Linked DNA regions of Rhodospirillum rubrum ATCC 11170. The protein of the gene in region 1 interacts with the protein of each later gene in a pairwise test. Links are inferred from orthologs where the notes say so. Each region holds a gene or a part of one and is shown in the gene's direction. Other genes may lie near its edges. The genes, in order: hflK and ftsH.

Region 1 (15,326 bases):
GGGTGATCGACAATCTCGATGTGACGCTGGTCGCCGACCGCCTGAACGGGCCGTTTTCCCTTCAGGGGCGGGCCACCGCCCTTGGCCTGCCGGTCAGCCTTCAGGCGATGATCGGGGCGATCGACGCGGGGCGGGCCACCCAGGTCGGCATAAAGCTGGGGCTTGAGAACCAGCCCTCGGTTTTTGAACTGACCGGGCTGGTTTCGGGGCTTTCAACCGGACCGACCCTGCGCGGCAGCATGGGCCTTGCCGTTGACGATCCGGCCGCCGCCCTTGATCGCCTGGGCGCGGCGATGGGACGGGACCTCGGCCTGTCCGCCGGGCCGATGAAACTGCCCTTGCGGGTGAATTCGCGCATCGAACTGTCCTCCGCCGCCGCCAAATTCGACGATATGGTGGTGCAACTGGCGGGGAACGAGGTCAAGGGCGGGGCCTCGGCGGTCTTCGGGGCGGTGCCGCGCATCGATGCGGCGTTCGTCGCCTCGCGCATCGACCTCGAGGCTTGGAAGACCGCCTGGAGCGACCAGCCGGGCGGATCCCCGGCGGCGCTGGCCGTCGCCCATGCCGAAGAGAAGCCGCCGGCTTGGCGCTTTCCCCAGGATCTGGCCGTCACCCTGGATCTCGCCGTCGACGCGGCGATCTATAACGGTTCGGCTCTGCGCGATTTGCGGCTGAGCGCGGCGCTGAGCAAGGGCGAGGTCACGATCAATCAATTGTCGGCGCGGCTGCCCGGCGTGTCCGATGTCTCGGCCTTTGGTTTTCTCACCACTCCGACCGAGGGGCTGGCGATCGATCTGACCCTGGCCGGGCGGTCGGATAATTTGCGGGCTTTGCTGGATTGGCTGAAGGTTGACGTCGGCGGCGTGCCCGGCGACCGTCTGCGCCGCTTCGATGGTCAGGCGACCGTGGTGGGAACGGCGGCGCAGGTGAAGATCACCGGCCTTGATGTGTCTCTTGATACCAGTCAGATCCGCGGCGCCTTCACCCTGCGGCCGGGCAAACGTCCGGGGATCGGCGCCACGGTGATGGTCGATCGTCTTGATCTCGACGCCTATCGCTCGGAGGCCGCCCAGGCGACGGGCGATCCCCTGCCGCTTTTGGCCGGGTTCGAGCGCCTGAACGCCTTTGATACCAGTTTCGATTTCAAGGCCGGGGCGGTGACCCTGGGCGGCGAAAGCTATGGCGGCATCGCCGTCAAGGGATCGCTGGTCAAAGGCAAGCTCACCCTGGCCGAGGCCACGGTCGCCGACGGACCGGGCGGCATGCGCTTAGGGCTCGGCGGTGCCGTGAGCGGTTTTGGCGGAGCGCCCGGCTTCGATAATCTGACCTATGATATCGAAATTCCCGATCCCGCCCGCGTCGTGCGCGCCCTGCGCCTGGATTTGCCGCTGGCCATCGAGTCCATCGACAAGCTGGTGCTGACCGGAACCGTCAATGGCACCGCCAACGCCCTGACCCTGCGAACCACGACCACCGGCGATGGCGCCACGCTCAATACCGAGGGAACGCTGGTCGGCGCCTTTGCCGGCGTTCCGACGCTGAGCATGGGGATCGGCTTTGCCCATCCCGATGCGGCGTCGTTCCTTGCCATGGTCTTTCCCGGCTATCGGGCCCAGGGCCTGCCCGGGGCCTTGCGGCTGCAGGGCCAATTGGCCGGCGATCTTTCAACGATGGCGTTAAGCGATATCCAGGCGACGGTGGGCGCGGTTCCGCTCAGCGGCTCGATCGCCGTAAACCGCAAGGGCGACCGCCCCTTTGTCGAGGCCGATCTTCAGGCCGGGGATTTGGATCTTGATCCGCTGTTGCCGGCCTCGCGGCTGTCGGCGCTGGAGCGGCCGAGGGCGGTTCGGGCGGCCGGCCTGATGCTGGGCGGCGGCAGTGTCGCGCCGCCCTCTTTGCTGCCCTTGCGGCGGGTGGCGACCAGCGAGGGGGCGGTGGCGAGCCCGCCCGACAAGGAGGCCTTGGCCGATGTGGACGGCGCCCTCGCCCTGCGCGCGACGAGCCTGACCTACGCCGGCCTGCGTCTTGAGCAGGCCTCCCTGCGGGCGAAGCTGGTCGATGGCGTCGTTACCCTGAGCCCGGTGGAGGGCACGCTTTATGGTGGCCGTCTGAAGGCGACGGCGCAGAGAACGCCCGGGCCCATGGCGGCTTATACCCTGGGGCTGACCCTGGACGGCTTCAAGGCCGGCGACTATCTGGCCGCCCGCGGGATGGCGGGGGGAAGCGGCAGCGGATCGCTGGTGCTTGATCTCGCCGCGCGGGGCGAGGAAGACCTTGTCTCGACGCTCTCGGGCAAAGGGGTGTTGTCGTTGACGGCGATCGACGTGAGCGACCCGTCCGCGCCCGGGCGCGGGCTGGCCCGTCTGGCCGGACTGCTTGGCGGCCTTGGCGATCTCGCCGGACCGAAAGGCGCGGTCGGAGGGCCGACACCCGGGGCGGCCCTTGATCTCAATGGTCCCTTTAGCCTTGAAAAGGGCGTGGTCAGCTTCGAGGCGATCAGCCTGCGCGCCGCCGATTTCTCGGCCAGCCTGAGCGGCCGTCTGGATCTGGGGCGTGATAGCATTGATGCCCAGGGCCGGGTGGCGCTGTCGCCCGAGGCCCGCGCCGCTTTGGCCAAGGATATCGCCCTTCCCGACGATATTCCTTTTGGAATTCGCGGCCCCCTGGCCAAACCGGTGGTCCGCGTGCTCACCCCGCCCTTGCGGTAGAGCGCCGTGCCTGGGACTTGGTCCCCGCACACCGCTTCAAGGGTTTGATAGCCAAGAAAATCGTCTTCGCGATCTGGTTCAGATCGCTGGGGATTTTCTTTGATCGCCGAGGGCGGGGGCAAAGCGCGTGCTCAAGCCGACAGGGACGACGTGAGCCCGGGCGCGAGCGTTATCGGCCCGGGTCCGTCAGCCAACGCGGCGCCGGCTTTCCTTATAGGATGGCGCCTCCCGATAGGCTTCAAGCACCTTGATGCGGATGGCGCTGGAGAGATTCCCGCTGCGGCCGGCGTCGATTTCGGTCACCATGTCATTGACCGATTGTCCACGGGCCTTGGCGAGATCCTTGAGGGCGTCCCAAAAGGGCTCCTCCAGCGAGACGCTGGTGCGGTGTCCGGCGATGGTGACCGACCGTTTGCGCACAGTTGGATCGAAAGCGACCTGGTCCATTGTCTTTGTTTCTCCGTGATCTCTGCATGTCCCTGGGCATGCCGGGGGACCCCTGTCTGTCCGACACCGAAGCAGATCAAGTGTCCGCATGGGGTGCTTTCCGTCTTCCAAGAACGGATGAGCACCCGAAAGGTTGCAGGGCGCGCTGATGGCGCAGGAGCGGAGAAGGGGGTCAGCGATGGGCCGGGACGCGGGCGCGTTTGGCCGCTTCCCAGGCGGCGCGTCCCCATTGGGCCAGGGTATCCCCGTCATCGAGAACGAAGGGCGGGACGACGCGGAACTTCTGTCCGCCCGCCGGCAGGCCGCCGGAAAAGAACTCCGACTCGCGCCCGCTGGTCGCCTCCCAGCGATCGTAATCCTCGCGGTTGATCGGGTCGGTGCGGAAATGCAGACGCCCGCCCGAGACCAGGGCGAACAGAACCCCATCGAGATAAAGACCGGTGGCATCGGTCATATCGCGCGATTCCACCTGTCCCAGGGCCGCCCGCATCACCGGCAGCAGGGCCCGCACATAGCGGCCGCGTTCTTTGTCATCCATGCTTGGTCCGGCTCCCGCTTCGCTCCACCGCCTCCTCCCTCTCGAACCGGGGGAGGAGACGCGCAATCGCAGTCTCAAAGCTGCTGGAAGAAGTCGTTGCCCTTGTCATCGACGATGATGAAGGCCGGAAAATCCTCGACCTCGATGCGCCAGATGGCTTCCATGCCCAGTTCCGGGTATTCCAGAACCTCGACCTTGCGGATGCTGTTGAGGGCCAGTTGGGCGGCGGCGCCGCCGATCGAGCCCAGATAGAACCCGCCGTGCTTCTTGCAGGCCTCGGTCACCGCCTTGGAACGGTTGCCCTTGGCGATCATCACCATCGAGCCGCCGTTCTCTTGGAATAGATCGACATAGGCGTCCATGCGGCCGGCGGTGGTCGGGCCAAAGGAGCCCGAGGCGTAATTGGCCGGGGTCTTGGCCGGGCCGGCGTAATAGACCGCGCCGTTCTTGAAGTACTCGGGCAGGCCCTCGCCGCGATCCAGCCGTTCCTTGAGCTTGGCGTGGGCGATGTCGCGGGCGACGATCATCGGCCCCGACAGCGAGACCCGGGTCTTGATCGGATAGCCGCTGAGCGTCGCGCGGATTTCCGCCATCGGCCGCGACAGGTCGATCTTGACCACCTCGGCCGACAGCTTCTCGGTGCGCACGTCGGGCAGGTAATGGGCGGGATTGGTTTCAAGCTGTTCGAGGAACAGCCCTTCGGCGGTGATCTTGCCCAGCATCTGGCGGTCGGCCGAGCAGGAGACGCCGATGCCCACCGGGCAGCTCGCGCCGTGGCGGGGCAGGCGGACAACGCGCACGTCGTGGCAGAAATACTTGCCGCCGAACTGGGCGCCGATGCCCATGGCCCGGGTCATCGCCAGAACCTCGGCCTCGAGCGCCAGATCGCGGAAGGCGTGGCCATCCTTGCCCCCGGTGGTCGGCAGGCCATCGAGATACTTGGCGCTGGCCAGTTTCACCGCCTTCAGGCAGGCCTCGGCGCTGGTGCCGCCGATGGCGATCGACAGGTGATAGGGCGGGCAGGCGGCGGTGCCCAGCGTGCGCACCTGGGCGTCAAGGAAGCGGGCGAGGCTCTCGGGATTGAGCAGGGCCTTGGTCTGCTGGTAAAGGAAGACCTTATTGGCCGAGCCGCCGCCTTTGGCCATGAAGAGGAATTTATAGGCGTCGCCCGGCGTGGCGTAGAGGTCGATCTGGGCGGGCAGGTTGTTGCCGGTATTGACCTCGTCGAAAACCGACAGCGCCGCCATCTGCGAATAGCGCAGGTTCAGGGTCTGATAGGTCCGGGCCACGCCTTCCGACAGGGCGAGGGCGTCGTCGTCGCCCGAAAACACCCGCTGGCCCTTCTTGCCCTGAATGATCGCCGTGCCGGTGTCCTGGCACATCGGCAAGACCATGCCGGCCGAGATATTGGCGTTTTTCAGCAGTTCCAGGGCGACGAAGCGGTCGTTGGCCGAAGCCTCGGGATCGTCCATGATGGCGCGCAGCTGGGAAAGATGGGCCGGGCGCAGCAGATGGGCGATGTCGCGGAAGGCCTCTTGCGCCAGACGGGTCAGGGCCTCGGGGGCGACGACCAGCATCTCCTCGCCGCGGAACCGCTCCACCGAAACCAACCCCTCCGTCCCTTCGAGAGCGCGGTAGAGGGTTTTATCCTCCGCCAAGGGAAAGACGTCCGCGAAAGCGCGATCGATCATGATCCTGGTATCCCCCGATACATCGGTCATTTCAACAGCCGTCCCCCGGGCGAGGGGGGCTTATGGTCATGGGCCTTGGATGGGCCTTGGTGGGTGGGGCGGGACGTTCGCCATGCCCCACCCCTTATTCATGGGCGTGGTGGTCGCCGGTCATCTTGATGGGGCGCCCCCGCCCGGCCGGCGAAGGGGGCGTCACACTCGCGGGAGGGGGAGCCGACAGGGCGGGTCGGACTCCCGATCGCCTGGGGCTGTCAGGGCTTCTTGCGAAAGGTGTCAAGGGTGACGACGTTGTCCTTGGCGCCGTCGCGGACATCATCTTGATCGTCGATGGGCGGGGCGGCGCGCCCGGGCCCGTCGGTCTCGATGCCGTCGTCGTCCTCGTCCTCGTCCTCTTCGTCGTCTTCCTCGTCGTCGTCTTGCTCCAGGGCCCCCTGGAACTGCAGGCCGAAGGTGGCATGGGGATCGGCGAAGGCGGTGACGGCCTCGAAGGGAATGGTCAGCAGTTCACGAATTCCGCCAAAGGACAAGCTGACGGAAAACAGATCGTCGTCGACCGCCAGATCCCAGAACTGGTTTTGCAAGACGATGGTCATGGCATCGGGATGCTGACTTCTCAGCCGCGGCGAGAGCACGACACCCGGATGACTGGTATGGAAGGTTATGTAGAAATGGTGGGCTCCGGGCAGACCTTGGCGCTCGGTAACCTTGAGCGCCTCGCGCAGAACGCCGCGCAAGGCCTGCTCCACCATACGATCATAGGCGAAATGTTCGATTCGTTCGTCCACGTGCGTTCCCTGAATCCGTGCTGTCTGCGGGCCAATTCGCAGTCGTATGTCTAGCATAAACCCTCCGGCGCCATTGACAACGCCCGAGCACGCATATTTCCAGATGTTTCGCGCATAGCTCGCCTGTCAAGCCGGGCGAGGCGGCGCCGTTCAAACAAAAGGCGGCCTGTCGGGCCGCCTTGTAGGGAAGTGGGGGGGCTTCTGTTGCCCGGTGCCCCCCCGAACCGCGCTTACGGGTGTTTAGGCCGCAGCGGCAAGTTCAACGTTGTCGTTGGCACTTGTCAGAGTTGGCCCGATAACGGTGGATACCATGCCGAACACAACCTTTATCTTTACCACGCGTGTCGATCCTATTTCGCCCCCAGGAACCCGGTCTCCGGCGCTGAGGCCGGAGACTTGGGCGAATGGTGGAGGCGCCGGGTACCGCCCCCGGGTCCACAACGCTTATTCCATAAAGGGTTTAGCGTCATAGCCGGACAAGCCGGCACCCCCAATATAGGGGGGATCGTCGCCGATGCAAAGCCCCCGAAATCGGAAACGCCCGCCCTGGTGATTCGGGGGTCATTGAGACCCGACGTTTGGCGCGGCCGGCGCGGCGCTTTCCAGGCTGGTCCAGACCGCCCGGGCGATGGCCTTATAGGCGAGGGCGTGATCACCCTCGGGGTCGGAAAGCGTGATCGGCATACCCTCGTCGGAGCCGCTGCGGATGCGGATGTCGAGCGGTAGTTCGCCCAGGAACGGTACGCCAAGCTCTTGGGCCGTGCGCCGCGCCCCGCCGTGGCTGAAGACATCCTCGCGGTGGCCGCAGTTCGTGCACAGGTGATAGCTCATGTTCTCGATCAGCCCGAGCACCGGCACATCGACCCGGCGGAACATCGCCAGACCGCGCTTCGCATCAAGCAGGGCGATATCTTGGGGGGTGGAGACGATCACCGCCCCCGATAAGGCGACGCGCTGGCACATGGTGAGTTGGGTATCGCCGGTGCCCGGTGGCATATCGACCACCATCACGTCCTGCGTGCCCCAGTCGACATCGCGCAGCAACTGTTCAAGCGCCCCCATCACCATCGGTCCGCGCCAGATGATCGGATCGTCTTCGGCGATCATGAAGCCGATCGACATCATCGACAGCCCATGATTGGTCACCGGCATCACCTTTTTGCCGTTGGCCACCGGCTTGACCGAGGCGACGCCCAACATGCGCGGGATCGACGGGCCATAGATGTCGGCGTCAAACAGCGCCACTTTCAGGCCAAGCGCCGTCAGCCCCAGGGCCAGATTGACCGCGGTCGTGGATTTTCCCACCCCGCCCTTGCCCGAGGCCACGGCGATGATGTGGCGCACCCCGGGCAACTCGATGCGGGCCTGCGACGTGGCGTGGCCATGGCCCCCGGCGCCCGGCTGCGGCTTTTTCTCCGCCTGGGGCGGACGTTGTTGGGCGTTCTCCGCCTGGGGCGGACGCTGGGCGGTCAAGATGACGGTGGCCCGGGTCACGCCGGCCAGGGCGCGTAGCGCATCTTCGGCCTGGCGCGAAAGCGGTTCGAGCGAGGGGCCAAGGGCGGCGGGCACGGCCAGCGAGACGCTGACCAGACCGCCGGGCTGGATGGCGACGCCGTCGATCCAGCCCAGGGAAACCACGTCGTGGTCGGCCCCGGGCGGAACGATCCGCGTGAGGGCGCCAAGAACATCGTCCCGGGTTACGCTTGCCATTTGTTGAAACCCCTTCGCGTTGGACCGATATGGAAGACGCCGCCGTCGGGCGTGGAGTGCAGGGGGAACGACAGGGGCTTGGGTCGCGACCTTTGCCCCAATGCGTCGGCTGCCCTATAACTCTGGATCCGGTGTGGTCATTGTCGACGGCGGCGGTATGGTGTTTCGAAGCTTTAAACGCGAAAGGGACTTCGTTCAATGGGATGGAACCAGCAGGGAGGCGGCCCCTGGGGCGGCGGCGGGGGCGGCGGCGGCGGACCCTGGGGTAGTGGCGGGCGCGGCGGCAACGGCCGGGGCTTTGGCGGCGGTTCGGGCGGCCAACCCCCCGATCTGGAAGAAATGCTGCGGCGGAGCCAAGAGCGCTTTCGCAAGATGGTGCCCGGCGGCAATTTGGGCAACAAGGGGATCGGCCTAGTCGCGATCCTGGCCTTGGCCGTCTGGTTGCTGACCGGGTTCTACCGGGTGGGCACCGACGAGCAGGGCGTGGTCATGCGCTTTGGCGAATTCACCCACACCACCCCGCCCGGGTTGCATTACCATCTGCCTTATCCCATCGAGGCGGTGATCCTTCCCAAGGTGACGGTTGAAAACCGCATCGAGCTTGGCTTCCGCGGCATCGGTGAGAACGCCCGGGGCCGGACCCCCTCCCGCGACGTGCTGGAGGAAAGCCTGATGCTGACCGGTGACGAGAACATCATCGATATCGATTTCTCGGTCATCTGGGTGATCAAGGACGCCGGCGCCTTCCTGTTCAATCTTCGCGACCCCGAAGGCACGGTCAACCGCGCCGCCGAAAGCGCCATGCGCGAGGTGATCGGCCAGACGCCGATCCAGGTGGCTTTGACCGAAGGTCGTCAGCAGATCGAGGACCGGACCAAGGAACTGCTGCAGGCGATGATGGACGAATACAACGCCGGCATCACCATCCGCCGCGTCCAGTTGCTGAAAGTCGATCCGCCGGCCCAGGTCGTCGATGCCTTCAACGATGTCCAGCGCTCGCGCGCCGATCGCGAACGCCTGCGCAACGAGGCCGAAGCCTATCGCAACTCGGTGATCCCCGAGGCTCGCGGCCAGGCCGAGCAGTTGCTCCAGCAGGCGGAAGCCTATCGCGAGGAGATCGTCAACCGAGCCCAGGGCGACGTGGCCCGCTTTAATTCCGTGCTCGAAGGCTATCGCCTCAACCGCGACGTCACCACCCAGCGCATCTACCTGGAAACCATGGAGGAGGTTCTGCGCAACGTGAACAAGGTGATCATCGACAAGAACGGTCAGGGTGTCGTGCCCTACCTGCCCTTGCCTGAAGTGCGCGCCCGCCAGGGTGGCGCCGCCGCGATCGCCCCCTCGGGCCTGTCCGGGGCGCCCCTGCGGCCGATGTCCCAGCCGATTCCGGGGCTTCCCGCCGCGCAGGGAGGCGGCCGATGAGAAAGTCCCTGGTGGCTCTTGGCGTCGTCGCCGTCCTCGCGGTGATCGGACTCTATTCGTCGCTTTTCATCGTCAACCAGACCCAGCAGGCGCTGGTCTTCCAGTTCGGTGAGTATGTTCGCACCGTTCAGGACCCTGGCCTGAAGTTCAAAGTGCCGTTCATTCAGAACACGGTGCTTTACGACAAGCGCGTGCTGGCCCTTGATCCGCCGGCCGAACAGCTGATCCTCGCCGATCAGAAGCGTTTGGTCGCCGATACCTTCATGCGCTATCGCATCGCCGATCCCTTGCGCTTCTATCAGGCGGTCAACAACGAGGCCCAGGCCGCCTCGCGGCTGTCTGATATCGTCATCTCGGCGCTGCGCCGGGTTCTGGGCAACACCACCCTGGCCACGCTGCTGTCCAAGGAGCGGACCCAGATCATGGTCGATATCCGCAATGCGGTGGATCATGAGGCCAAGAACCTGGGCATCGCCGTGACCGACGTGCGCATCCGTCGGGCCGATTTGCCCGAGGAAACCAGCCAGTCGATCTTTGATCGCATGCGCTCGGAGCGCGAACGCGAAGCCCGCGAATTCCGCGCCCAGGGTCAGGAACTGGCCCAGCAGATCCGGGCCCGGGCCGATCGCGAAAAGACCGTGCTGGTGGCCGAGGCCCAGAACCGCTCGCAGGTGTTGCGCGGCGAGGGCGACGGCATGGCGGTGAAGATCTACGCCGAGTCCTTTGGCGCCGATCCGCAGTTCTTCTCGTTCTACCGGTCGATGGAAGCCTATCGCAAGGCGCTATCCGATAGCAGCACCACCATGGTGTTGTCGCCCGACAGCGATTTCTTCCGCTACTTCGGCACCCAGGGCGGAACGGCCCCGGCGCCGCGCTGACCGGCCTGACGGGCTGCACGCGAAACGATCAGACGACGGCGGTTCGAACCAGGGTTCGGGCCGCCGTTGGCGTCTTCGGCCGGAAAAAGACCGGTATCGCCAAGCCATGAAATTGTCCCTTTCGACACTTTGGCTTGCGAATTTCCGCCACCTTTGGCGCTCAGCCTCGCCTGCGTACAAAGACGAGGGGAGGTGCCCGTCACCGGTTGATCGCCGCCCGTGCCCTGCCCAGATTTCCCCCGGGTCCGTCAATCCGGGAACCCCGTTCTCGATAGCTGTCCGAGCGCCGCCGCCGCTTTAGGGTGATGGCGGCCGCGCCGAAAGGCTCCATGGGTCAAGAAGGAGTTCAACCCGTGTTTCAATCCGTGCTTGATCGCACCGCTTCCAACGGAGCCGGGTCCGCGGGCCGCCTGCGCCGCGCCCTGGCGCCGGCCCTGGTCGCCTTCTCCCTGGCCATCGCGCCGTTCTCCGCCCAGGCCCGCGAGATCCCCGAAAGCTTCGCCGATCTCGCCGAGGGTTTGTTGCCCGCGGTGGTCAACATCTCCACCACCCAGACCATCGATGCCGATCGTGGTCCGGAAATGCCCCAGTTCCCGCCGGGGTCGCCCTTCGAGGAGTTCTTCAAGGATTTCTTCGAACGCCATGGCGGGCCGGGCGGCGGCGTCCAGCCCAAGACCCCGCGCCGGGCGACCTCGCTGGGCTCGGGCTTCATCGTCGACGCCGCGGGCTATATCGTCACCAACAACCACGTCATCCAGGATGCCGACGAGATCACGGTGATCTTGCATGACGATACGGCGATCAAGGCCGAGCTGGTCGGCAAGGACGAAAAGACCGACGTCGCCCTGCTGCGCATCAAGACCGACAAGCCGCTGACCGCCGTGCCCTGGGGCAATTCGGAAGCCGCCCGGGTGGGTGATTGGGTGATGGCGATCGGCAATCCCTTCGGCCTCGGCGGCACGGTGACCGCCGGCATCATCAGCGCCAAGACCCGCGATATCAACGCCGGACCCTATGACAGCTTCATCCAGACCGATGCGGCGATCAATAAGGGCAATTCCGGTGGGCCGCTGTTCAACATGCATGGCGAGGTGATCGGCATCAATACGGCGATCTTCAGCCCCTCGGGCGGGTCGATCGGCATCGGTTTCTCGGTGCCCTCCAACCTTGCCCATCAGGTGATCGACGATATCAAGAAGTTCGGCCGTACCCGTCGCGGCTGGATTGGCGTGCGCATCCAGTCGGTGACCGACGAGATCGCCGAGGGCCTGGGTCTTGAAAAATCCGCCGGCGCCCTGATCGCCGCCGTTACCCCCGGTGGGCCTGCGGCCGCCGCCGGTCTCAAGGTCGGCGATGTCATCGTGTCGTTCGATGGCCGTCCGGTCCCCGATATGCGGACCCTGCCGCGGATCGTCGCCGAAACCGAAATCGGCAAGGACGCCGCCATCGGTGTCTGGCGCGAGGGCAAGCGCCAGGACCTGAAGATGAAGGTCGGTGAACTGGAGGTGGCCGAGGACGAGGGGTTGCTGAACGAACCCGAAACCAGCGGCGTCACCGATTCCCAGGGCGGCACCGCCGTCGCCACCATCGGCCTGACGGTGACCAAGCTCGATGACCGCCTGCGCAGCCAGTTCGGCTTCGATGCCGCCTCGGAAGGCGTGGTGGTGACCGATGTCACCAATGAAAGCGACGCCCAGGAAAAGGGTCTGGAGCCCGGGACGCTGATCGTCAAGATCAACCAGACCGAGGTCGCCTCGCCCGAAGACGTGGTCAAGGCGGTGGCCAAGGCCAAGGACGAGGGACGCAAGACCGTTCTTCTGCTGGTCGAGCTGCGCGGAACCCGGACCTTCATTCCGGTCAAAATGGCCGACAAGAAGTAGTCTTTCGCCGCCTTTCCCGGAGAACGGGCGCCGGTTCCCCCACCAGGGAGCCGGCGCTTTTTTGTTCCCGTTCGGGCGATCGCCTGGGATAAACTGCGGCGATGAGCCGCTTTGATTTCTATCATTTACAACGATCGACCCTGGAAGACGCCTTGCCCCGGCTGTTGGCGCGAGTGCGCAAGGGGGACCAGCGCGCGGTGGTCATGGCCGGTTCGCCAGAACGGGTCGATGGCCTGAACAGCCTGCTGTGGACCTTCGACGCCGGATCATGGCTTCCCCATGGGACGGCCCGCGACGGCGACGGGGCCGACCAGCCGGTCTGGCTGACCATCGACGAGGAAAATCCCAATGGCGCCGAGGTTCTGGTTCTGACCGACGGGGTCTGGCCTAGCGATCCCGCCCGCTTCGCCCGGATTTTGCTGCTGTTTGACGGCGGCGACGACTCGGCGGTGGCGCGGGCGCGCGGCCACTGGAAGGCGATGCGCGAAAACGGCCACGAATTGCACTACTGGCAGCAGGATGAGCGCGGGGGCTGGGAAGAAAAGGCCCGGGCCGCCGCCGATCCGGGACCGTCTAAAAGCTAAAGACCAAAGGCCGGAGCGATTGTACGAAAGGGCGGACCGCCTATATCTTTTTTCAGTTTCGCGCTTCTCCATCCGGCTTATGGAAAGCGTGATAAAGCCGGAAGGAGCCCGGCCAAGCAGGGGATAAGGGCGTGCCGAAGTACGAAGTCCAGACCCATCGGGATAAGCGCTGGCTAACCCGCGACCTTTATGATTTCGAGACTCAGGCCATCGTCGCGGCTAAGAAGATCTATGCGACCTCGCAGGCCGATGGGGTGAGAGTGGTTCTTGACCGGCTGACGCCGGAAGGGCTGCACCGAGAGAAAATCATCTTCGAGGAAATGCGCAGCCAGCCGAAGGACAAACCGGTCCGCATTACCCCGATCGAGGATGGGGCGCGCTGCGCATCGGTTGCCGAGGTCTATGCTCTGGAAAGCCGGATGACGATCGGCCGGCTGCTCAAGAGCTATCTGGAACAGCAAATCCTGCTGCCCAGCGAGCTTCTGCATTGTTCGCGCCCGCTTACCCGCTTCCAGGAGGCCGACGGTCAGTTGATGCCCTCGGCCGTCGATCGCATCGTCGGCATGCAATGCCGGATCGATCCGAGCCTGAACGCCAAGGTCCGGCGCGACGAGATCTATGACTGGATCGCCGAAATCGGCCGGCGCGCCCGGCGCAGCGAGGGCGAAAAGCTGCTTTGGCCGCTGAGCCTCGACGATTTCCACAAGGTGGTGGCGACGGTGGCGAAATGCGCCTTCGTTCACGAGGAACAGGTGGCGCTGCTTTGCCATGTGATCGCCCGGGAAACCGGCAAGGAGCGCAGTTTCCTCGGTAAGCTGGAAGTGCTTCTGGGCTGCGTCTCGGAAGATCTGACCCTTGAGGTTCTGCGCATCCTCGATGGCTTCATCGCCGATGCCCTGGCGGTCAGTCAGGTCGTTCAGGAGATTCTGGGCGTTCGGCCCAATCTGGCCAATGCCTTGATCGCCCTTCTCGATTTTATCGACGGCAAGGCCGGGACGGCGGCGACGCGCGAACCCGAGACGGCGAAGGTCCTGCGCCGGCTGTTCGCCGAGGGCAAATTGCCCGACGGCCTGACCGTGTTGCTTGACCGCGTCACCCGCGAGTTGGGGGGGCGCCAGCCGCTGACCCGCAACGATCCCGACCGCGAGGAGGCGGCCTTTCTCGCCTTGCTCGACCGCCTGGTCAAGCCCGAGGGGGTGGCCGGCGGCACGGCGGTGGCGGCGGCCCTGACCCGGCGCTATGGCCTGCGGCTGGAGCAGGGCGGGCTGATCGGCTGGAAGCTGTCGGTGCTTGGCGTGTCGCGTCTGCTTGGCGAGAACGCCCGGCGCATGCAGTACCTCTGCGAGGTCGCCGGCGCGGCCGAGGGGGCCAATGCGCTGACCGTCGTCGCCGAAGAGGTGGTCGAGGTGGTCAAGCCGGCCGCCGATATCCATCATTTCGTCGCCCCCGATCTGGCGACGCCCGAAAAGCTGCGGATCCTCACCGGTCTGCAACGGGCCCTCGGCACCTCGTCCCTGCCCGAGGTGTTGCGCACCCGGGTGGTCGGCCGGTTGGACGATCTGCTGGCCCGTTATCTGGTCGATGCCGCCGTCGTCGAAAAGCTTGACGCCCCGGGCGATTCCTTGCGGCTGAGGGCGGTCCGGCTGGTGAAATTCTGCGGCTCGGGGCTGCTGTTGGAGGGCAAGGCCCTGGCCATCGCCCGTTCGCGCGTGCTCCATCACCTGCGGCAGCCGAATTTCGTCGAGGATTTCACCCAGGATTTCTCCGATCCGGGCGAACGCGAAGCCCGTCTGCGTGATTTCTATCGCATGCTGGCCGAGGCCGGCTTCCGCATCTGATAGCCAAGCACATCGTCATCGCGCTCTGGTTCAGATCGCTCGGGATTTGCTAAAACGGTTCGCCCCGCTTTTCCCCGGCCTCGAATGGAGCAGACCATGGACGACAGACGCGAGGGCGAAATCGCCCTCGATTTCGATCCCGTCACCCGTAAGGACGCCTCGGTCGCCTTTATCGGCCATATCCAAACGCCCTGGACCTCGCGCGATGAGGCGCCGCGCAATGTGATCGAGGCCCGCGAGCGCTCGACCGAGCCGGCGCGCATCACCCTTGACCCGGCTTTCGCCCCCGGCCTCGCCGGGCTGGCCGGCCACAGCCATGTCGTGGTGCTGTATTGGATGGACAAGGCGCGGCGCGATCTGATCGTGCAGTGTCCGCGCCATTCGGAAGGGCCGCGCGGCGTGTTCTCGTTGCGCTCGCCCCTGCGCCCCAATCCGGTGGCCCTGGCGGCGGTGCCCTTGCTGTCGGTCGATATCGCCGCCGGCGTGCTGACCGTCGGCCCGCTCGATTGCCTGAACGGCACGCCGCTGATCGACATCAAACCCTATTACGTCTCGACCGACTGCCATCCCACCGCTTGCAGCCCCTAAAGCCAATTCCGCGCGCTCTGAACCAGGGCGCGGCGTTGATTTGCTTGACTATCAAGGTCCTAGAGCGGTGAGCGTGAAATCTAGTCCCCGCTCACCGCTCTAGGAAAACCGGCGGCGGCGCCGCTTGGCGACAAGCCCCGCCCGGTGCCGCCGCAAAAGGATCAGCGGGCGCCGACGGCGACCAGATCCTCGATGCTGACGATGGGCAGGCCATGGGCTTGGCCATAGCCGATCAGGGTCGGCAGGCGGGCCATGGT
Region 2 (15,318 bases), 1.3 Mb from region 1 along the record:
CGGCGGCGATGCGGCCAACCTCGAGGAACTGCGCTACGAGGGCTATGGTCCGGGCAATGTGGCGGTCATCGTCGAATGCCTGACCGACAACCGCAACCGCACCGCCTCGGAAGTGCGGACCGCCTTCAGCAAGAACGGCGGCACCATGGGCGAAAGCGGCTCGGTGGCCTTCAACTTCGAGCGTGTCGGCCTGATCCATTATCCGCTGAAGGCCGGGGCGGCCGACGCCGTGCTTGATGCCGGCATCGAGGCCGGGGCCGACGACGTGCAGTCGAGCGAGGATGGCCACGACATCACCTGCCGGCCCGATGATCTCAACGCCGTCTCCAAGGCCCTGGAAGCGGCCCTGGGCGATCCGGAGTTCGCCCGCCTTGACTGGAAGCCGCTGGTTCAGGTGCCCGTTGACGCCGATACCGTGCCGGCGCTGATGAAATTCCTCGACATCCTCGATGACTGCGACGATGTGCAAAGGGTCGCGGCCAATTACGAGATCGACGACGCGATCATGGAGAAACTGGGGGCATGAGACTCCTGGGGCTGGATCCCGGTCTGCGGATTACCGGCTGGGGGGTGATCGAGGTGACGGGCAACCGCATCGGCCATGTGGCCGATGGGGTGGTGCGGTCCGACGATCGCCTGTCCCTGGCCGCCCGGCTGGCCCAGCTCCATGGCGGGATCGTCGCCGTGCTCAAAGCCTATGAGCCGGTGGAGGCCGCCGTCGAGGAAACCTTCGTCAACCGCAATCCGGCCTCGACCCTCAAGCTTGGTCAGGCGCGCGGCGCGGTGATGCTGGCGCCGGCCCTGGCCGGCCTCGTCGTGGCCGAATACCAGCCAAGTGTCGTCAAGAAGGCGGTGGTCGGTACCGGCGGAGCGGCCAAGGATCAGGTGGGGATGATGATCCGCACCCTGTTGCCCGGCGCCACCTTGGAAACCGCTGATGCCGCCGATGCCTTGGCCATCGCCATCTGTCATGCCCATTACCGGGCGGGGGCGCTGTCCCTGGCCCTGGCCCGCGCCGGAGGGGGGCGATGATCGCCAAGCTCAAGGGACTGGTCGATTCGGTGGCCGAGGATCACGCGGTGATCGATGTCGGCGGCGTCGGCTATCTGGTGTTCTGTCCGGCGCGGGTGCTAACCCGCCTGCCGTCACCCGGCCAAGCGGTGGCCCTGGTCGTTGAAACCCAGGTGCGCGAGGATCACATCTCGCTTTTCGGCTTCCTGGAAACCGCCGAGCGCGACTGGTTCCGTTTGCTCTCGACCGTGCAGGGGGTGGGATCGAAGGTGGCGTTGTCGGTGCTCTCGGTGCTCTCGGCCGGGCAGATTTCCCAGGCGATCGCCGCCGGCGACAAGGCTGCCCTCGGCCGGGCGCCCGGGGTCGGCCCCAAGCTGGCGGCGCGCATCGCCAGCGAGTTGAAGGACAAGGCCGTCGCCCTGGGCGGAATGCCGGCCCCGCCGCCGCGCGGCGCCGGCACCGATGCCGCCGGCGAGGGGCCGCCGGGCGGGCCGACGGGGGATGTCCTTGGCGACGCGGTCTCGGCCCTGGTCAATCTTGGCTATGGGCGGAGCGAGGCGGTGGGGGCGGCCAGCCGGGCCGCCGGCTTGGGGGCGACCACCGTGCAAGGGGTGATCGGTCTGGCCCTGCGCGATCTCGGCCGGGGAGGGGCATAATCCATGGCCGGGCACGAGGAGGAAGATGAGCGCCTGATCTCGGGGCGCCGCCGCGAGGGCGAGGTCGATGCGGCCCTGCGCCCGCAGTCGCTGGCCGATTTCGTCGGTCAGCGCCAGACCCGTGAAAACCTGGGCGTTTTCGTTCAGGCCGCCCGGGCGCGCGGCGAGGCGATGGATCACGTGCTGTTCCATGGTCCGCCGGGCCTGGGGAAAACCACGCTCGCCCAGATCGTGGCGCGCGAGCTTGGCGTGGGGTTTCGCGGCACCAGTGGGCCGATGATCGTCAAGGCCGGCGACCTCGCGGCGATCTTGACCAATCTCGAGCCGCGCGATGTGCTGTTCATCGACGAAATCCACCGCCTTAATCCCGCCATAGAGGAAGTTTTGTATCCGGCGATGGAGGACTTCCAGTTGGACCTCATCATCGGTGAGGGGCCGGCGGCGCGGAGCGTGCGGATCGACCTGCCGCCCTTCACCCTGGTTGGGGCGACGACCCGGTCGGGCCTCCTGACAACGCCGCTGCGCGACCGCTTTGGCATTCCGCTGCGACTCGACTTCTATGAAACCGATGAATTGGTCCAGATCGTGACCCGGGGTTCCCGGCTTCTTGGCATGGCTTTGACCGACGAGGGCGCCCGCGAAGTGGCGCGACGATCGCGGGGCACGCCGCGGGTGGCCGGTCGGCTGCTGCGCCGGGTGCGCGATTTCGCCGCCGTCGCCGGGCGTTCGCCCGTTGACGCCTTCATCGCCGATGCCGCGCTCAACCGCCTGGAGGTGGACGGGCGCGGGCTTGATGCCATGGACCGGCGCTATCTGTCGCGCATGGCCGACCATTATGGCGGCGGGCCGGTCGGGGTCGATACCCTGGCCGCCGCCCTGGCCGAGGAACGCGATACGGTGGAAGACGTGATCGAGCCCTATTTGATCCAGCAGGGCTTCATCAAGCGGACGCCGCGCGGCCGGATGCTGACGGCGATCGCCTGGACCCATCTTGGGCTGACACCGCCGGCCGAGACGCCGCCGGTTCAGCCCGACCTGTGGTCCGACGCCCCATGACCCAGTCCTTGACGCCGACCAGCGGCCTCTGGCGCCAGGGGTGCCACTTGTTGCCCGTGCGCGTGCATTGGGAAAACACCGATGCCGGGGGTATCGTCTACCACGCCGAATACCTGAAGTTCGCCGAGCGGGCGCGCACCGAGATGCTGCGACTGGCCGGAATTCACCAGGGATCGATGCTGGCGGGCGAGGGGGTGGGCTTCGCCGTGGCGAAGCTGTCGATCGACTACAAGCGTCCGGCCAAGCTGGACGACGCCCTGGTGGTGGAAACCACGCTCGATGCCGTTGGCGGCGCCGTGCTCGATCTCACCCAGACTATCCGCCGCGAGGGTGATCCTCTGGCGATCTTGAAGGTGCGCGTGGCCTGTCTGTCGCTGAAGGCCGGCGTTCCCATCCGCATTCCCGCCATCATGCGGGAGAAACTTGTACCAGGAAACGGCGACTGACCACACGGACACGGGGTTGATTATGGACTACCTCTCCATGGACGCGATAACCCAGCTGACCGGCCAGATGGCCAGCCACTTGGGCATCGCCGGGCTCGATCATCTTGGCCAGACGGCCTCCCGCTTGGGGCTGATGCTGGAGCGGGGCCTTGACGTCCAGTCCAGTCCGCCCCTGCCCGCGGCCGCGCCGTCTGTGCCCGTGGCCAGCGAAATTCTGCCCAATGCCAGCGGCGTCGGCGCCGCCGCGCCCGGGGCGACGATGGGCGAGAAGCCGTCGCTGTCGGCTTGGTCGATGTTCTGGCAGGCCGATATCATCGTCAAGATGGTGATGCTGAGCCTGGTCGGCGCCAGCATCTGGTCGTGGACCATCGTTTTCGAAAAGATCGTTCGCTTACGCGATCTCAACAAGAAAGCCGAGCAGTTCGAAGAGAAATTCTGGTCGGGCGGCTCGCTTGAAGACCTGTTCGACCGCATCGGCCAGCGGCCGCGCGATCCGATGACCGCGGTGTTCGTGGCCGCCATGCGCGAATGGCGTCACAGCGCCCAGCGCCGCAACGGCGCCGCTGGTGCGCGCGCCATGCTGGCCCAGCGCGTCGAGCGGGTGATGGGCATCACCCAGAACCGCGAGCTGGAAACCCTGGAACGCCGGCTGGGCTTCCTGGCCTCGACCGGCGCCGTCGCGCCCTTCGTCGGGCTGTTTGGCACGGTCTGGGGCATCATGAACAGCTTCCACGCCATCGGTATGTCCAATGACACCAGTCTGGCGACGGTGGCCCCCGGTATCGCCGAGGCGCTGTTCGCCACGGCTTTGGGACTGGTCGCCGCCATCCCGGCGGTGATCGCCTATAACAAGCTTTCCGCCGATATCGACCGCTATGCCGGCCGCCTGGAGGCGTTCTCCGGGGAATTCGGGGCGATCCTCGGCCGTCAGCTCGACGAGCGCGAGTAATCGGGCGCCGATCAGGAGAACGATGAGATGGGTGCCTCGGTCCAACCCCGACGCGGCGGTCGCCGCAAGCGCAGTCACCAGATGAGCGACATCAACGTCACCCCGATGGTCGACGTGATGCTGGTCTTGCTGATTATCTTCATGGTGACGGCGCCTTTGCTCACCACCGGGGTCAAGGTCGACCTGCCGCGCACCAGCGCGCCCTCGCTTGACCAGGACAATCAGTCGCTGACCGTTTCGGTCGGCGCCGATGGCACCTTGTATGTTCAAGACAAGGTGACCGACGAAAGCGAACTGATGGCGCGGATGCAGGCGATCACCGGGGTCAATCCCGAAGCCCGCATCTATGTGCGCGGCGACGCCGGGATCAACTATGGCCGGGTGATGGAGGTGATGGGCATCCTGCGCTCCGCCGGTTACACCAAGGTCGCCCTGGTAACCCAACCGGGCGCCCCGGGAGCGGCTCAGGCCAAGCCGGCCGCCACCGCTCCGGCGGCCAAGGCGCCGGCCGCCAAGCCCAAGAATTAGCACGGGACAGCCGGCCTTGCCCCCGATAAAACGCGGTTTCCTCTATTCGCTCGGCTTCCATCTGCTGGTGGTGCTGCTGCTGCTGGTTGGGGTGCCCCATATTCGTAAGGACGTCACGCCGACCGAGCAGGTGACCATCGTCGAGTTGGTCGAAGTCAGCGACGAAACCACCTCGTTGCCCGATCAGCCCGCCGAAAAGGCCAAGCCGGTGCCCAAGCCCAAGGCCGCTCCGCCGCCGCCGGCGGCGGCCAAGGCCGTGGAAAAGCCCGTCGAGCCCAAACCCGAACCCAAGCCCGAGCCCAAGCCGGTGGTGCCGCCGCCCGAACCCGAGCCGCCGCCGCCCCCCGAGCCCGAGCCCGAGGAGGTTCCGCCGCCGCCCGAACCCGAGCCGACTCCCGAACCGATCAAGGAACAGCCCAAGCCCAAGCCCGAGCCGCCTAAGCCCGAGCCGCCCAAGCCCGTTCCCCCCAAGGTCGTTCCTCCCAAGGTCGAGCCCAAGCCGGCCGAGAAGAAGGCCGAGACCAAACCGGTGGAAAAGAAGGCCGAGAAGAAGCCCGAGAAGAAGAAGGACGACTTCGACTCGTTGCTTTCGGCGGTCAATCAGCTTGAAAAGAAGGTCGAGAAGCCGGGCAAGGGCAAACAGGCCGACGCGGCGTCGACCGAGGAGGAGGCGACTCCCCAGCCCCAGGCGGCGCGGCCGACCAATCAGGGCGGGCGGATTTCCAACACGCTGACGATGAGCGAGATCGACTCGATCCGCTATCACGTCGAGCAGCGCTGGAACTATAACCAGGGGGGACGCGGGGTCGAGGGCATGAGCGTCGATGTCCAAGTCAGCATCAATCCCGATGGTTCGGTCGCCCGGGCCAAGGCCTTGCGCGATCCGGCCTTCGCCGGCGACGCGGTCTATAAGGCCCTGGCCGATAGCGCCGAGCGGGCGGTGATGCGCGCCAGCCCGTTGCCGGTGCCGCGCGACAAGTTCGATATGTTCGCCGACGGCTTCACGCTGCGCTTCGCTCCGACCGGCATCAACTTCAATTGAGGCCGGTCTCCCGCGCCGACCGGCGCGGGGGCCTTGGCGATGCCATGATTTTGGGTGACCATGGCCTCGTTGACCTGCGGGGCCATCGGCCTATCTTCTAAGCGATCGGCTTGGGGATCGGCCGCCGCGCCGCAAAAACGGCTCTATCGGGGCGTAACCGTCGGATCGGGGGCGAGCGGACGGAACCCGGGACCTCTCTCGGGTGTTTCCAGGCGGCCCCGCCCGGGGCCGCTTTGCCGGTGCGGTTATGGACCGGTCGACGCGAGAGAGAAACGAGGGCGCGCGCTCCCCTGGCGCGCGTTCATGACGGAATTCACGGCAGAAAAAGGCGAGGGGTTTCCTCCTATGACGCGATTGGCGAAAGGCAAATGGCGCTCGACTCTGGGCGCCATGATGGCATTGGCGGTTATGGTCGCGGCCATTCCACAGGCCAGGGCCGAACTGGTGATCGACATCACGCGCGGCGTGCGCGAACCGATGCCCATCGCCATTCCGGTTTTCGGTGGGACGGACGCCCAGTCCAGCGCCATGGGGCGCGATGTGGTGGGCGTGGTGTCCAATGATCTGCAGGGATCGGGATTGTTCCGGGTGCTCGATCCGGCCGCCTATATCCAATCCCTGCCCAATCTGGCGGTGCAGCCCCAGTTCGCCGACTGGCGGGCGATCAACGCCCAGGCCCTGGTTCAGGGCGAGGTTCAGCCCCAGGGCGATGGCCGTCTGCGCGTGGCCTTCCGCTTGTGGGACGTGTTCAGCGGCCAGCAGGTCGTCGGCCGCGCCTTCTTGACCCAGGGCGATAACTGGCGCCGGGTGTCCCATATCATCGCCGACGAGATCTACAAGGCGATCACCGGGGAAGAGGGCTATTTCGATACCCGCGTCGTCTATGTCGCCGAGACCGGCCCCAAGACCAACCGGGTCAAGAAGCTGGCGATCATGGATCAGGACGGCGCCAATCAGCGCAATCTGACCAATGGCGAGTCCATGGTGCTGACCCCGCGCTTCAGCCCGACCGCCCAGGAAATCACCTACCTCAGCTATTACAACAGCGTCCCCCGGGTCTATCTGTTCAACATCGAGACCGGCCGCCGCGAATTGCTGGGCGATTTCCCCGGCATGACCTTCGCCCCGCGCTTCTCGCCCGATGGCAATAAGGTCATCATGTCGATGGCCCTCGACGGCAATACCGAAATCTACGAGATGGATCTGCGCACCCGGCGCTCGAGCCGGCTGACCAACCATCCGTCGATCGATACCTCGCCGTCCTATGCGCCCGATGGCCGGCAGATCACTTTCAACTCCGATCGCGGCGGCGCCCAGCAGATCTATGTGATGAATGCCGACGGATCGGGGGTGCAAAGGATCAGTTTCGGCGATGGCCGCTATGCAACGCCGGTATGGTCGCCACGCGGTGACCTCATTGCCTTTACCAAGCTGAAGGGCGGAAGGTTCTTTATTGGGGCCATGCGGCCCGATGGAAGCGGCGAAAAGATCCTGACCGAGGGATTTCTGGTTGAAGGTCCGACCTGGGCACCCAACGGCAGGGTGTTGATGTTCTTTCGTCAAGACCCCAATGGCAGAACGACGCTACACAGCATCGACGTAACCGGTTATAATGAGCGCCAGATTTCCACGCCGACGGAGGCCTCTGACCCAGCATGGTCGCCCCTTCTGCCATGACGTAAAGGAAGGGGCCTTGTCTTCCCGTGCGATATCCCTCACAAACGGTCCTCAGAATATAAACTGCAGGTCCGGTGTGTCTTTACGGTATGAACCCATGCCGGCCGGATGCATCGATCCCGCCGGATGCCCTTAGCTTGGGAGTGATTTGAATGATGAAGTTCGGTTTCCTTGGTGCCGTGGCCGCTACCATGCTGCTCGCCGCCTGTTCGTCTACCCCTGACACGGGCGCCGGTGGCGCCGGTGCCGGTGGCGCGTCGTCCTCCACCTCCGGCCCGACCGCCGGTTCCGTCGCCGAGTTCCAGCAGGTCGTCGGTGACCGCGTGTTCTTCGGCTACGACCAGTACAACCTGGCCCCCGACGCCCGCGCCACCCTGCAGCGTCAGGCCCAGTGGCTGAACCAGTACGGCAACTTCTCGTTGACCGTCGAAGGTCATGCCGACGAGCGCGGCACCCGCGAGTACAACTTGGCCCTCGGCGAGCGTCGCGCCAATTCCGTGCGCGAGTTCCTGATCAGCCAGGGTGTCAGCGCCAACCGTCTGCGTGTCGTCTCCTACGGCAAGGAACGCCCGGTTTGCACCGAGACCGCCGAGAGCTGCTATGCTCGCAACCGTCGCGGCGTGTCGGTTCCGCAGTGATTGGTTGATCGGCGGGCGGCCGGCCCCTCATAAGGCCAGCCGCCGGCCCTGATCCGGTCAGGGGGGACTCCGGGAAACCGGAGGCCTTCAAAGGCATCAAGGGAGGCGTCGTCTTCCGCTGTCACCGTCAAAAGGGGCGTGATGGCCGGAAGCGACGCCTTTCGCCTGTCTGGTTGAGCTCGCCTGCCGAGCGCCTTATTTGTGCTGGGGTGTTGTTCTAGATCTGTGCGGGTGAACCTTGGTCCGCGCATAGATCTAGAGCAAATCCCCAGCGACGCGGAGCGGATTGCTTAGGATTCGCTTTAAGCCCCGCAGCCATGAAGGGGGCTCGGGTCCCTTCGGCTCAAGGCCCTGGTTTTGGTCATTGTTCCGCGCGTGCCCGTCGCGTGGCGGACCTGGAAGAATTGAGGAGGTGGCATGTCATCCCTTGCCCTACGTAGTCCCGCCCTGGCTCTGGCCCTGACCCTGGGCGGCCTGTTGCTGTGCGGTCCGGTTCAGGCCCAGCAGGCCAATTCCGCCAATGACATGGTGGGCCGCATGCAGTACCGCATCTCGGAACTTGAACGTCTGGTTCAGGATCTGACGGGCAAGGTCGAGCAGTCGCTCTATGAGAACCGCCAGCTTCAGACCAAGCTCGAGAACGCCCAGAGCGATATCGATTTCCGCCTGAACGCCTTGGAATCGGCCGGGCCGGCGGCGGCCGCGCCGGCCAATTCGGTGCCCTCGAGCGCCCGGCCGACGGCCTCGGCCGGCGCCGGCAAGCAGGGCACTCCGGCCCCGGCCGAAGGGGTTTTGGGCTTCCCCGGCAAGACCGCCCCGGCCCAGGGCGCGGCGAGCGCCGCGCGTCCGGCCGCCGCCGGCGCCTTGCCCGCCGGATCGGAGAACGATCAGTACAATTACGCCTTTTCGCTGCTGCGCAACGCCGATTACCCGGCGGCCGAACAGGCCTTCAAGGCCTTTCTCGACCAGCATCCCAAGGGCAGCCTCGCCGGCAACGCCCAATATTGGCTGGGCGAGACCTATTATGTGCGCGGCGATTACGAACAGGCCGCCGTCGCCTTCATGGGCGGCTATCAAAGCCACCCTGACAGCAGCAAGGGCCCCGATAATCTGCTGAAGCTGGGACTGGCCATGGCCAATCTCGGCAAGTCCAAGGAAGCCTGCGCGGCGTTCGGCCGCCTCGAGTCGCAATACCCCAAGGCCGCCGACGCCATCAAGCGCCGGGCCAAGGAAGGCATGTCCAAGCTCGGCTGCTAAGCGGGCCGAGGCCATGGCGCCCCGTGGGCTGGTCGACGCGAACGGGGTCATCGACGCCGAGGCTTTCGCCGCCCGCATGGCCGCCCTTGGTCCCTTCGAGCCCGAGCCGGCGATCGCCGTCGGGGTTTCGGGCGGCGTTGACAGCCTGACCCTTCTCGCCTTCGCCGCCCGCTGGGCGGCCGAGCGGGGAGGGCGCTGTACGGCGGTTTGCTTCGACCACGGGTTACGCGCCGCCTCGGCCGGCGAGGCGCGGCTGGTCGAAACGACGGCGCGCAGCCTGGGCGCCGAGGCGGTGGTGCTGCGCTGGGCCGGGCCCCCTCCCTCCTCGGGGGTTCAGGAAGCCGCCCGCCGCGCCCGGCTTGACGGCTTGCTGGGCTGGTGCGCCGGCGCCGGGGTTCTGCATCTTCTTCTGGCCCATCACCGCGATGATCAGGCCGAAACCGTGCTCCAGCGCCTGGGGCGCGGCAGCGGCGCCGACGGATTGGCGGCGATGGCCGCCCTGTCGTCGCGGGGCGAGGCGCGGATCCTGCGCCCGTTTCTAGAGGTGCCGCGCGCGGCGATCGAAGCCAGCGCCCGCCGGATCGGGCTGGTTTGGGCCGAAGACCCCAGCAACCACGACCCCCATTACGACCGCGCCCGTTTGCGCGCCGCCGCCGCTCCGCTTGACCAAGCGGGGTTGAGCGCCAAGGCCCTGGCGGCGAGCGCGGCGCGGCTGGGCGATGATCGCGCCTTTTGGGCCCGCCACCTGTCGGCGCTGCTCGCCGGCGCCACCCGCGCGTGTGGCGAGGGCTGGCTGGTTCTCGACCGCGACGCCCTGGCGGCAAGCGATCCCTGGGCCGCCGCCCGCGCCCTCGCCTGGGCCGCCGGCGCCATCGCCGGCAGCGAACGCGCCGCCGATCCCCGGCCGATCGCCGCCTTGCTGGCGACCCCGCCCGCTCCCGGTCAGGTCCACGCGCTGGCGGGCTGTTTGTGGCAAAGCAAACCGCGCGGCGCCCTGGTGCTGTGTCGCGAATGCCGGGGGCTCGATCGCCGCCGCTGGGCGGTGCCGCCGGGCGAAAGCCTGCTGTGGGATGGCCGCTGGCTTTGCCGGGCCGGACGGGGAGGGCTGGCGGTCTCGGCCCTGGGGGCAGCGGGCTGGCAGAAGCTGGCGCCGGCCCTGGCCGGGGACCGCCAAGGCCTGCCGCCACCTATCGCCCTGCCGGCCCTGCCGATTTTTTATGGCGAGTCGGCGGAGGAGAGGGCGGACGTTTTCGCGGTTCCGTCTCTAGGCCTTTGGGGGTATGGTTACAATCCGGGGTCGGCTTTTCGGGGCGAAATGCCCTTTAGCGTCGATATCACCTATCATCCCTTTCTACCGCTCGTTCCCCTCGGCCTGCGGGTCGGTGCCGGCGGCGGCTTGTAAGAGGGGTCCCCTGGAAAATGGCGGCTTGAGGGATGGTTGACCCACCCTTACATTAGCCGCCACGGGGTCTTGTTGGACCTACGGCTGATCATCGGCGCAGCGCCGCCAAGGCGCTTCGCGGCTCGAAAGGGTGAAGGACTTGAACCTCAGCAGAAACCTGCTCCTGTGGATCATCATCGCCGTACTTCTGGTGGTGCTGTTCAATCTGTTCCAGACGTCGGCGCCGCGTGGACCGCAGACCACGGTTCCCTATTCGGATTTCCTGTCGAGCGTCGATGCCCGGGAAGTTCGTGACGTCGTCATCAAGGGCGATTCGATCAGCGGCCACACCACCGATGGCCGCGCCTTCACCACCTATGCTCCCCGCGACGCGGACATGGTCAGCCATCTGCGCGACAGCGGCGTGCAGATCTCGGCCGTGCCGGCCGAGGACAATGTTCCGACCTTCTGGAGCATCCTGATTTCCTGGTTCCCGTTCCTGCTGCTGATCGGCGTGTGGATCTTCTTCATGCGCCAGATGCAGTCCGGCGGCGGCAAGGCCATGGGCTTTGGCAAATCGCGGGCCAAGCTGCTGACCGAGAAGACCGGCCGCGTCACCTTCGACGACGTGGCGGGCATCGACGAGGCCAAGCAGGAACTGGAAGAAGTGGTGGAATTCCTGCGCGATCCGCAGAAGTTCCAGCGCCTGGGCGGCAAGATTCCCAAGGGCGTGCTGCTTGTCGGCCCCCCGGGTACGGGTAAGACGCTGCTGGCCCGCGCCATCGCCGGCGAAGCCAATGTGCCGTTCTTCACCATCTCGGGCTCGGATTTCGTTGAAATGTTCGTCGGTGTCGGCGCCAGCCGTGTCCGCGACATGTTCGAGCAGGGCAAGAAGAACGCGCCTTGCCTGATCTTCATCGACGAAATCGACGCCGTCGGTCGCCATCGCGGCGCCGGTCTTGGCGGCGGCAACGACGAACGCGAGCAGACCCTGAACCAGCTGCTGGTCGAGATGGACGGCTTCGAGGCGAACGAGGGGGTGATCCTGATCGCCGCCACCAACCGCCCCGACGTGTTGGATCCGGCCTTGCTGCGTCCGGGCCGCTTCGACCGTCAGGTTACCGTCTCCAACCCCGATATCATGGGGCGCGAGAAGATCCTGAAGGTCCATATGCGCAAGACGCCGCTCGGCCCGGATGTCGACGCCAAGGTCATCGCCCGTGGCACCCCCGGATTCTCGGGCGCCGATCTGTCCAACCTTGTCAACGAAGCCGCCCTGCTCGCCGCCCGCAAGGGCAAGCGCGTGGTGACCATGGCCGAGTTCGAGGAGGCCAAGGACAAGGTGCTGATGGGCGCCGAGCGCCGCTCGATGGTGATGACCGAGGACGAGAAGGAAAAGACCGCCTATCACGAGGCCGGCCATGCCCTGATCGCCATCCACCAGGAAGGCCACGATCCGCTGCACAAGGTGACGATCATCCCGCGTGGCCGCGCCCTGGGCGTGACCATGTCCCTGCCCGAACGCGATCGCTACGGCTATTCGCTGAAGGAACTGAAGGCCCGCATCGCCATGGCCTTCGGCGGCCGCGTCGCCGAGGAAATGATCTATGGCACCGAGAACGTCACCACCGGCGCCTCCAACGACATCATGCAGGCGACCGATCTCGCCCGCCGGATGGTCACCGAGTTCGGCTTCTCGGAAAAGCTGGGGCCCTTGCGCTATACCGATAACCAGGAAGAGGTTTTCCTTGGCCATTCGGTGACCCAGCACAAGAACCTGTCCGACGAGACCGCCCGCATGATCGACGAGGAGGTTCGCCGCTTCGTCGAGCAGGGCGAGGCCCGGGCCCGCGAAATCCTGGGCAAGTACAAGGACGAGCTGGAAATCATCACCCGCGGCTTGCTGGAATACGAGACGCTGTCGGGCGATGAGGTCAATAAGCTGCTGCGCGGCGAGGATCTCAACCGCGCCGAACAGCCCGCGCCGCCCCGGGACCGCTCGGGCCGTCGGGCCTCGGTTCCCACCAGCGGGCCGGCGGCGGGCGGTGTCGGCGGCGATCCGGAACCCCAGCCGGGTGCCTGACGTGATGCTTGACCACACCAGCGGACCGGGGTCTGATTCCCCGGTCCCGACCATCGGAAGCCCCGCTTTACCGCGGGGCTTCTTCCATGCGGAGGGGGCGTCGCCGGCCGGGCGGCTTTACCTCCAGCCCGTCGGCCTGCTTGATGGCCAAGCCGCCGCCCAAGCCGTGGTCGAAGGCTTGGCCCTGCCCTTGGCCGGGCGCGCCGACCACGCTTTTTGTCTGATCGCCGCCCTGTTGCGCGGCGCGGCCGGGGACGTGATCTTGCGCTGTCTGGTCAGCCCGGCGGCCCTGCGCCAATGGGCGGCAAGCGAGGGCGCCGGCATCGCCGCCGAGGTCGAAGCGGTATTGGCCCGCCTGTCCGCCCCGCGTCCGCCCTTCGCCGGCCTGCCCTTGGGCCGGGGGAACGCCCTGGTCATGGGCATTCTGAACGTCACCCCCGACAGCTTTTCCGATGGCGGCGACCATGTCGGCTTCGACGCCGCTTTGGCCGGGGGGCAGGCGATGCTGGCGGCGGGGGCGGCCATCCTTGATGTCGGCGGCGAAAGCACCCGCCCCGGCGCCGCTCCCGTCGATCCCCAAGACGAGATCGCCCGGGTGGTTCCGGTGATCCGCGCCTTCGCCGAACGCGGCGCGGTGGTCTCGGTCGATACCCGCAACGCTTCGACCATGGAGGCGGCGCTGGCCGCCGGGGCGCGCATCGTCAATGACGTCACCGCCCTGACCGGCGATGAGCGGGCGCTGGGCGTGGTGGCGCGCGCGCGCGCTCCGGTGATTTTGATGCATATCCGCGGCGAGCCGCGCACCATGCAAAGCGATCCATCCTATGCCAGCGCCCCGCTGGACGTGGTCGACTGGCTGGCCGAACGGCTGGCGTGCTGCCGGGCCGCCGGGATGGACGACGGTGATCTGTGCGTCGATCCGGGGATCGGCTTTGGCAAGACCGTCGATCATAATCTGGAAGTGCTGGAAGCCACGACCTTGTTGCACGGCCTGGGGGTTGGCGTTTTGATCGGCGCCAGCCGCAAAAGCTTCATCGGCCGCGTCGCCGATGTCGGGACGCCCAAGGCCCGCCTGCCCGGATCGTTGGCCGCCGCCCTGGCCGCCGCCCGCCGCGGCGCCGATATCGTCCGCGTTCACGACGTGGGCGAAACCGTTCAGGCGCTGCGCGTCGCCGCGGCGATCGAGAGCGCCTAGAGCGGCTTGCGTGACCCAAATTTAACGCACGCCGCTCTCAGCGGTATTAGGCTCCCTTTGACCCGATGGGCGGTGACCAAGGGGGGCGAAGACCAAAGACGACCACGAAAGCGGACCCCCGGGTTCGCCCCTCAGTCAGGAGTAGCCAGACAATGGCCAAGCGGACGCTGTTCGGAACCGATGGGGTGCGGGGAACCGCCAATAGGGAGCCGATGACCGCCGATACGGCGCTGCGCATCGGCATGGCGGCCGGTCACCTGCTGCGCAACGGCGATCATCGCCACACCGTGGTGATCGGCAAGGATACCCGGCTGTCGGGCTATATGCTGGAACCGGCCCTGGCCGCCGGGTTCATCAGCGTCGGCATGGACGTGGTGCTGCTTGGTCCCTTGCCGACCCCGGCGGTGGCGATGCTCACGCGGTCGTTGCGCGCCGATCTCGGGGTGATGATCACCGCCAGCCATAACCCGTTTCAAGATAATGGCATCAAGCTGTTCGGTCCCGATGGCTACAAGCTGTCCGACGATCAGGAAGCCACGATCGAAGCCTTGCTCGACAACGGTTTGGAAGGCCATCGGGCGGGGCCGACGGCCCTGGGCAAGGCGCGGCGCCTGGATGACTGCAACGGCCGCTATGTCGAATTCGTCAAAAGCACCTTTCCGCGCGGTCGCCGGCTTGAGGGCCTGCGCATCGTCGTCGATTGCGCCCATGGCGCCGCCTATCGGGTGGCCCCCAAGGTGCTGTGGGAACTGGGCGCCACCATCGTGCCGATCGGCGTTACCCCCGATGGCACCAATATCAATAAGGACTGCGGCTCGCTTCATAGCCGGGTGATGTGCGAGACCGTGGTCCGCGAAGGCGCCGACCTGGGCGTGGCGCTTGATGGTGATGCCGACCGGGTGGTGCTGTGCGACGAAAAGGGCGCCCTGGTCGATGGCGACCAGTTGTTGGCGCTGATCGGGCGCAATTGGAAGCGGGCGGGCACCCTTCAGGGCGGTGGCGTCGTGGCGACGGTGATGTCGAACCTCGGTCTGGAACGCTTCCTGAAGGACGAGGGGCTGGCTTTGGCGCGCACGCCCGTTGGTGATCGCTATGTGGTCGAACACATGCGGGCGGAGGGCTATAACCTGGGCGGCGAGCAATCGGGCCATATCGTGATGAGCGATTTCGGCACCACCGGTGATGGCCTGATGGCCGCCTTGCAGGTGCTTTCGGCCCTGGTCGCCGAGGACCGCCCGGCCAGCGAGGTGCTCGACGTGTTCACGCCGCTGCCCCAGCTTTTGCGCAATGTGCGGGTGGCCGGTCACGATCCCCGCGCCATCCTGGCCGATCCGCAGGTGGCCCGCGCGGTGAGCGCCGGCGAGGGTCGCCTTAACGGCGGCGGTCGCCTGCTCATCCG

What was found.
Region 2: the proteins of hflK (region 1) and ftsH interact in binary tests that used the Escherichia coli proteins (3 or more experiments, as listed by UniProt). The link is inferred for Rhodospirillum rubrum ATCC 11170 from one-to-one orthologs.

The regions. Positions count from the first base shown.
Region 1 is NC_007643.1:2,552,026-2,567,351, reverse strand. Bases 7,205-10,189 are described here. They hold hflK (FtsH protease activity modulator HflK), read left to right. Parts: upstream 7,205-8,077; coding sequence 8,078-9,301; downstream 9,302-10,189. Other genes in these bases: hflC (protease modulator HflC), read left to right, coding at 9,298-10,179; RRU_RS11415 (Mrp/NBP35 family ATP-binding protein), read right to left, coding at 7,205-7,879. Also shown: RRU_RS11445 (AsmA family protein), read left to right, coding at 1-2,708; RRU_RS11440 (ribbon-helix-helix domain-containing protein), read right to left, coding at 2,895-3,155; RRU_RS11435 (TfoX/Sxy family protein), read right to left, coding at 3,328-3,693; RRU_RS11430 (fumarate hydratase), read right to left, coding at 3,768-5,384; RRU_RS11425 (SspB family protein), read right to left, coding at 5,636-6,169; more of RRU_RS11415, read right to left, coding at 6,731-7,204; RRU_RS11400 (DegQ family serine endoprotease), read left to right, coding at 10,533-12,059; RRU_RS11395 (DNA polymerase III subunit chi), read left to right, coding at 12,161-12,643; RRU_RS11390 (hypothetical protein), read left to right, coding at 12,775-14,481; tsaA (tRNA (N6-threonylcarbamoyladenosine(37)-N6)-methyltransferase TrmO), read left to right, coding at 14,578-15,069; ribB (3,4-dihydroxy-2-butanone-4-phosphate synthase), read right to left, coding at 15,231-15,326.
Region 2 is NC_007643.1:1,276,939-1,292,256, forward strand. What follows is about bases 10,286-13,262. They hold ftsH (ATP-dependent zinc metalloprotease FtsH), read left to right. Parts: upstream 10,286-10,801; coding sequence 10,802-12,724; downstream 12,725-13,262. Other genes in these bases: tilS (tRNA lysidine(34) synthetase TilS), read left to right, coding at 10,286-10,662; folP (dihydropteroate synthase), read left to right, coding at 12,729-13,262. In the rest of the region: RRU_RS05670 (YebC/PmpR family DNA-binding transcriptional regulator), read left to right, coding at 1-526; crossover junction endodeoxyribonuclease RuvC, read left to right, coding at 523-1,032; Holliday junction branch migration protein RuvA, read left to right, coding at 1,029-1,667; Holliday junction branch migration DNA helicase RuvB, read left to right, coding at 1,671-2,723; RRU_RS05690 (tol-pal system-associated acyl-CoA thioesterase), read left to right, coding at 2,720-3,169; protein TolQ, read left to right, coding at 3,207-4,118; protein TolR, read left to right, coding at 4,146-4,646; RRU_RS05705 (cell envelope integrity protein TolA), read left to right, coding at 4,663-5,688; Tol-Pal system beta propeller repeat protein TolB, read left to right, coding at 6,034-7,365; peptidoglycan-associated lipoprotein Pal, read left to right, coding at 7,518-8,003; tol-pal system protein YbgF, read left to right, coding at 8,421-9,260; more of tilS, read left to right, coding at 9,274-10,285; more of folP, read left to right, coding at 13,263-13,919; glmM (phosphoglucosamine mutase), read left to right, coding at 14,072-15,318. UniProt on the Escherichia coli protein: Acts as a processive, ATP-dependent zinc metallopeptidase for both cytoplasmic and membrane proteins. Plays a role in the quality control of integral membrane proteins.